DNA from 2 places in the Paenibacillus sepulcri genome. Region 2 is predicted to be linked to the other one. Evidence: a T-box and tRNA genes for the amino acid it is inferred to sense, from the RefSeq annotation. Region 2 holds a T-box; the other holds one or more tRNA genes.

Region 1 (3,414 bases), 2.3 Mb from region 2:
TTGAGACGGGTTTCGAGAATTTCCTTGCTTTGGTTGAGCAGCGCACGGCTGTTCTCGACAGAACTGGTCCCCGCTACCTTAACGGAAGCTCTGTAGGACATATAGCCGGCTACGTTGGGAAGCAGGAGCACGATTAAATATGAAATCAGAAATCTGCGAAACATCGGAGAAAATGTTGCCCCTCTCATTGTATCTAGCTCCCCCCGAAACAAAAATTAAGCGCTTGCATGACTGCGGTCCGTAGTTCTCTACCCCTATTATAGACGATCATGCGCAACTTATCACGATTCGTTCGCAAGACGCAAGCCATGAGGAGGCTCCACGCCCTGTTTTCGAAGAAAAAACGGCAGGGAACGCGAAGCTTCTATTACATATGCACTCATTACGGTGCTTCCATGAAGATGATGATTGGCCGATTAAGAATGTCGCAAATTGGCGAAAAACCGGTACTATGGTCAGGCTGCAAGCAATATGAGAAAGAAAAAAGAGCGCCGCTGCAGGCGCTCTAACAGGAATATAGAGGGGAGATTAACCCCAATTGAAGCCGGTGTTCATGCCAACTCCATGACCGGCAATATTCCCGCCAGCCTGGACGCCAACCCCATGGGTGCCGAGATGACCGCCTGCCTGCACGCCTAATCCTTTATCGCCGCCAATGTGGCCGCCGGCATTAATGCCCAAGCCATATCCGCCGCCAAAATTGCCGGCTGCCTGCGGATCAAGGCTGCCATCCGGTGAGAGAGGGGCCCCATATCCGCTGCCAAGATGACCGCCAGCATGAATGCCGGCGCCGAATGGTCCAAGATGGCCATCCGCGTTAAACCCGATCCCATGTCCTCCTACTTGGTTCCAATAGGGCTCGCGTCCAGTAGGATATACCCAGGGATGATACGGGTATGGATGGACGGGGGGGTGTGCGTAATAGGGCTGAAAATAAGGCTGTGGATATCGGAAATATGGATATGCATAAGGATGGATCGCCATTGTTCAACCTCCAATACTTTGATGACTTAGCCTATTCACAATGAACGGATCGTGATACCTGCCTGGTTCAAAATGGGCTGTGGCCTAAGCAGGTATCAGGAGTCGAAAAGAAATTGAAGATATCATTTGCTTATTCAGATGATATGGGTTATACTATGATCTCCCGGTAAAACCGGATGAAGCAATGACGCGGGGTGGAGCAGCCCGGTAGCTCGTCGGGCTCATAACCCGAAGGCCGCAGGTTCAAATCCTGCCCCCGCAACCAATTTTTAAATGAATGGTCATAACATAATCCCCGTTCAGCCCCTAAGCTGATCGGGGATTTCTTCGTCATTTGATTAAACAATGGGCAATCTGAAGCTCTGGCGGTTAGTCATACTCGACGCGGTCAATATGCGCCCAGTTCAGTGAGTCAATGGCAACGCCATCAACTACCGGCAGAATCCAATAAATATGGCAATCCTTTCCCTCACGGTCGACAGCATGCACAGAAAATTCATGATCGTTAGCCTGAAATCTGCCTTCTGTCAGCAGCCGTCCCGTTATATCAGGATCGGCCAGCAATTTGTACGTGTTGCCATTGAACTCTACCGTTACAGATTTTATGTCGTCCATGATCATCTTCCTTCCGACCTCAAACCAGCCTGATGGACAGCCGGTTTCTTCGTCATGCTTTATGATGTCACAAATGGATGCGGAAAACAAAGGGTTTTCTGCAGTGCGGCTTCTTTGAATAGCGTTTCATTATTTATTCTTTATTAAAATAGTAGAAAGTATAAAATTTGGTCCATACTTTGCTTATCTTTCTGAGGGAAGAAACTAAATATACGCTGCCGGTGGACGGCGGAGCCGTTTCTTCTTGCTAATTATTATGGTAATGTTAAGGGTAGGAAATTTATAATGGCAGATCGTCAGGCAAAAGCTGCTGTGTACCGCCCGAGGCCAGCGACAGCAAGAAATCCGGGAATGACAAAACGACGTTGATGGGCTGCAAACCTTAGTCGGGAAGCGGCCTGTTTCTTTTTTATTGGAACCTGCAGAGCAAATTTAGTGACAGAGAGGAATGGACAGGCATGGCTAAAGCGCCAAAAAGGCCAACAAGAGATGAGTTTCAGCTCGAAGAGCTCGGTGAGAGGCTGACAGAAGCCAAGCAGGAGGATTCGGAGCTGTTGTTGACGGTATGGGGTTGGGAGAACAAGGTTCAAGGCAGGATTGTTTTAATGGATGCCCGGACGAGGCTTGTACATATGGAGAATCTTGGTGAAATTACGAAGGTTCCTTTTTTGGACATTATGAATGTAGAGAATGCCAGCTGAATCATAAAAAGGTCATACTCGTGAATGAAGCCATTTTCCCTTTTGCGGAAATGGCTTTTTTGACTTATGGAAATTAAAAGTTTCACCATTTTCGATTGCTATATAAGGTCTAAGGGAAGAAACTGACTGCGCCGCCAAAGGACGGAGACAGCCGTTCCTTTCTGCTATAAAAAAAGTGACCCGCATCATATGCGGGTCCAAGTCGTTCTATATTAATAAAGGGGGGTTGTTAGTTCTTATTATAGGCGGCTAATCTTAAAATCAGATGAAGGGGATATGACATTTAGATTAAGAAATATTTCAAGAGAGGGACAAGATGTATTAATTGGTCTCCCCAATGTACTGATTTCTTGACGCCCCCATGCCAAAAACAGCGATCAGGACACTGGCAGTAACCAGCATCAACAGGGAAGATGTCCAACTGCCGAGCATATCATGAAGCATGCCGAACAGGACCGGGCCAATTGCAGCGAGCAAATACCCGACAGATTGCGCCATCCCGGACAGGCGGGCTGCTTCTTGGGCATGTCTGGTGCGCAGGCTGAAGAACATCATGGCCAGGCTGAAAGAGATGCCTCCGGCAATGCCAAGAATGATTGCCCAAAGCGGAACCAGGCTAATATTTCGAAAGAAAAGTCCGCCAAAACCGATCAGATATAATAAGGCGCATACGATCACAAGGGGCTGCTGGTTCTTCATCCGCCCCGCCAGAATCGGAACAATGAATGTGCAGGGAAGAAGAGCGAACTGCATAAGCGATAGCATCCAGCCTGCTGTACTTGAGCTCATTCCCCGCTCCACAAGGATTTCCGGCAGCCAGGTTAAGGTGATATAGAAAATAAGCGACTGCAGCCCCATGAATAAGGTTACCTTCCAGGCAAGCGGAGACCGCCATATATTCCCTTGCATAATGGCAGCACCGGATGCTGCAGGAGATGAAGCCCGGCGGTTGTGCAGCTGCGGCAGCCAGATTAGGATGGCAATCAAGGCAAGAATCCCCCAGAAGCCAAGTACCCCTCTCCAGCCCAGCCAAATATGACTGGCCAAGGGGACGCTGATCCCGGTTGCAATCGCCCCGCATAAATTCATCGAAACCGAATATATTCCCGTCATC
Region 2 (3,414 bases):
AGCCGGCGCCATACGATGCGGATTCCCGGCATGCATGAGAAAGCCTCGTCCTACCATTACCTGATCGCGCAGGCGATTGTACAGCAAAATCCCCAGCAGGCCAGGGAGCTGATGAAGCTGCATCTGGTTGATATGCGGGATCAATGGGATCCCGAGACTGATGTCGAACAGGACAAGCAGGCTATGGCTCGTTTCCCGTAGGGAAGAAGAGAGGAAGGGAGAAGCCGATTCTCCTTGGCTGACATGGAAGAAAGCCATTCGGTATCAAATAATCGCCTTGTCCTTGATGGGAGGACAGGGCGATTTATTGGAGCGCGGCCGCAAAGCTCTTCTTTTCGGGTGGATGACAACTACAATTTTTGTTTTTCCAATAAACTTGTTTCTTCTTCAATCTGACTAATGTCAATACGCTGGAACAATAACTTCAGGTTTTGGATTTTTCGGTTGGCTGGAACTGTTGTCAATCTCCAAACCGGTTGTTCCAGTGTCAGGAACTTTCTTATTTCTTCACAAGAGAAGGGGATGAACGGGTGCAGCAGATTGGACAGATTCACTATAATTTGCACGCATATATTCAGTGTATAACCACACGCTTCCCGGTTTTCCTTAATCTGTGCCCATGGCTTTTGTTCATCAAAGAATTTGTTTGCTCGGCGAACGCAAGTAAAAATCAGATCAATGGCTTCCTTTAGACGACCTTCTTCGATTAAGGCCCCGGACTCAAGATACAACTCCTCCATTATTTTCTTCCATTCTTCACTAAGATTACCTTCTGGAACGCATCCTTCAAAGGACTTGTCGATAAAAGCCAATGTACGATTAACAAGGTTTCCAAATGCGCCAAGCAATTCGCCATTATGGCTGTGGATGAACTCCCTCCAGGAAAAATCAGTATCCCGGTTCTCAGGACCGTTTGCGATCAAAAAATAACGAATGGAATCTGGTTGATAGCGACGCATAATATCCGGTACCCATACCGCCCAATTACTGCTTGTCGAAAACTTTTTCCCTTCCAGGGTCATGTACTCACATGAAATAATCCGATCTGGCAAATGGAGCCCCCCTGCTCCCAGGAGCAGTGCCGGCCAGACCACTGTATGGAAAGGAATATTATCTTTCCCATGTACATAATAAGCGGTTATATTCTCCTTCCCTTCCTTCCAGAATGATTCCCAGCTGCCGCCTGTCTCAGCAGCCCACTGCTTGCTTGCCGATAAGTAGCCGCTGACCGCCTCAATCCAAACGTAGATTTTTTTTTCTTCGAACCCGTCAACCGGAACATCAACACCCCAAGTCAAGTCCCGGGTTACAGCACGATCTTGAAGACCTTCTTTTAAGTATCGTCCAGTTAACTGTACAGCATTTTCTTTCCATCCTTGGGCTTGTTTTGCATACTCGCTCAATTCGGCCTGGAATCGTGAGAGCGCAAAGTAATAATGCTCTGTTGGACGCTCAATAGGGGGGTTCCCACAAATCTTGCAGGTCTTGTCTGACAGGTCTGCAGGATCTAACAAAGTCGAACAATAATCACATTGATCGCCTCTGGCACGGTTCCCGCAAACGGGGCAGGTACCCTCAACGTATCGATCCGGCAAGAAGCGTTGATCGGTTTCACAATAAGTCTGCTGTATTGTCTTTTTGTATAAATATCCATTTTTCAATAGTTGCAAGAACATTTCTTGAACCAATTGATGGTGAAAAACTTGATCAGTACGTGTGTACAAATCATAAGTAAACCCCAGCTGCTTAAAGCACTCGGCAAACTCCAGATGAAATCGATCCGCAATATCCCCCGGGGAGACACCCTCTTGAAGGGCCTGAACGGCGACCGGTGTGCCATGGCAGTCGCTGCCCGAAACGTATAACACGTCTTCTCCCTTCGAACGAAAATAACGTGCCAGTACATCTCCTGGGAGTAAGCTTGCCAACCGTCCCAGATGCAATGAACCGTTCGCATACGGCCATGCTCCGCCAATAAAAATATTTGTCATTAAGACTCCTCCTTTTTTGACAAACAAAAAAACCCTCATCCCGAAGGGACGAGAGTTGTGCTCACGTGGTTCCACCCAATTTTATCAATGCCTTGCGGCATTAACCTCTTCAAGTACGACGCGTTTGCGTTTATACCCTAGCACGGTAACGGGTGCGGGTTCCGGCGCAACCTACAACCGCATGAGGCTTCGATGCGCAGCTCCGAGACCATATTCCCAAGGTTATTCTTTACCCCTTTTCAGCAACCGGGGCTCTCTGTAAAAGACATCACCAGGGTACTCTTTCTCTTCTTAGCTTTTTTCACAATATTCAAGTTATTTGTAATAATACTTTTTATAATTTTCAAAGTCAAGGTTATTATACGGCTTCCCACTGCAGGTGTTTTAGTGCATCACAACTGAGTTATCATGCCCAAAATCATCATATTTATAAACGGGGGATAGTTTCCTTTCTCTCCTCGGACAACAACACAGCGGATAATCTGTACTTCGCTGCAAAAATTACGGATACAATAGAAACCGGAACGACACTCAAAGCGACAACCACCGGTGCAGCAGGCAGCATAAACATCACATAGACCAGCCAGCATACCGGTACATACAGCAGCAATATTCCTGCGCCGAGCACAGTCGATGCGATCATCCGGCCAATCGGATACCGATCCAAAACTGCGACAATCATCATCACCAGCGTCGGTAACGTAAACAGGTAACTGATTTCATAGAACAAGACCGTGGTTCCGACGATCAGCAGCACTTGAATCGGCAGCACACTTGCGATCCCTTCGGCAAGCGATCGTTTTTGCATCCGGAAGAACCATATTGCGAGAGCGCCCAAGCCATGCGCCAAGGCTATGCAAAGAAAAACCGCATCATTGTTTGTTGATTCGCCGAGCCCCATCGTTTGGGTACATAATGAGACGATCCCCCAGCCCAGCAAGCCCATCGCGACCATCGTACCAAGCAGCCAGCCCGTGCCGCCGGCGATTTGGCGAAGCGTAACCTTGCCACGCCGAATCTGAATAATCAGCCAAGCTAATGAAGCCAACGCTGCACATACCGACAGGATATAGGCAGCAATGTCGCTCATGACCACGAGATTGCCGGTCAGCAATGTGAAAAACACGCTATCCCGGTTAGAGCCGCTGTCCTGGAATTGCGCTTGCCCGCTATAGTCGGCCATTTCCAAGGCTGTCTGCAGAAAGTTATAAGCCGTTCCGCGATGCAAATTTTCAAAGCTGTCCGACGGCTGATGGTAATGCTCTACGCCCTCCGCCACGGCAAAATTAAGTCCCGGATATCCCGCCTCCAAGAAACGGGTCAAATCTGTGCCATTCGGCATTTTGCGGTACAACCCGGTTGTGAACGAAAAAGCCAGGGGGCGTGAACTCGCGGATTGAAAATGCCGCAACAAATCATAGTT

Evidence for each region. The T-box of region 2 lies ahead of metG (methionine--tRNA ligase). A T-box ahead of a tRNA ligase gene usually reads a tRNA of that ligase, here a tRNA-Met.
Region 1: it has a tRNA-Met gene. The T-box ahead of metG (methionine--tRNA ligase) is inferred to sense a tRNA for this amino acid. The anticodon was not compared.

What each region holds. Positions count from the first base shown of each region.
Region 1 covers NZ_JBHRUP010000001.1:2,689,133-2,692,546, reverse strand. Annotated here, with positions in the region: gene ACFOLF_RS12085 (helix-turn-helix domain-containing protein) at 1-188, opposite strand, end outside; gene ACFOLF_RS12080 (hypothetical protein) at 529-984, opposite strand; tRNA gene ACFOLF_RS12075 (tRNA-Met) at 1,173-1,249, shown strand; gene ACFOLF_RS12070 (hypothetical protein) at 1,354-1,599, opposite strand; gene ACFOLF_RS12065 (YolD-like family protein) at 2,058-2,300, shown strand; gene ACFOLF_RS12060 (CynX/NimT family MFS transporter) at 2,622-3,414, opposite strand, start outside.
Region 2 covers NZ_JBHRUP010000001.1:4,973,781-4,977,194, forward strand. Annotated here, with positions in the region: gene ACFOLF_RS22000 (FadR/GntR family transcriptional regulator) at 1-201, shown strand, start outside; gene metG (methionine--tRNA ligase) at 351-1,991, opposite strand; T-box leader at 2,033-2,293, opposite strand; gene ACFOLF_RS22010 (M20/M25/M40 family metallo-hydrolase) at 2,419-3,414, opposite strand, start outside.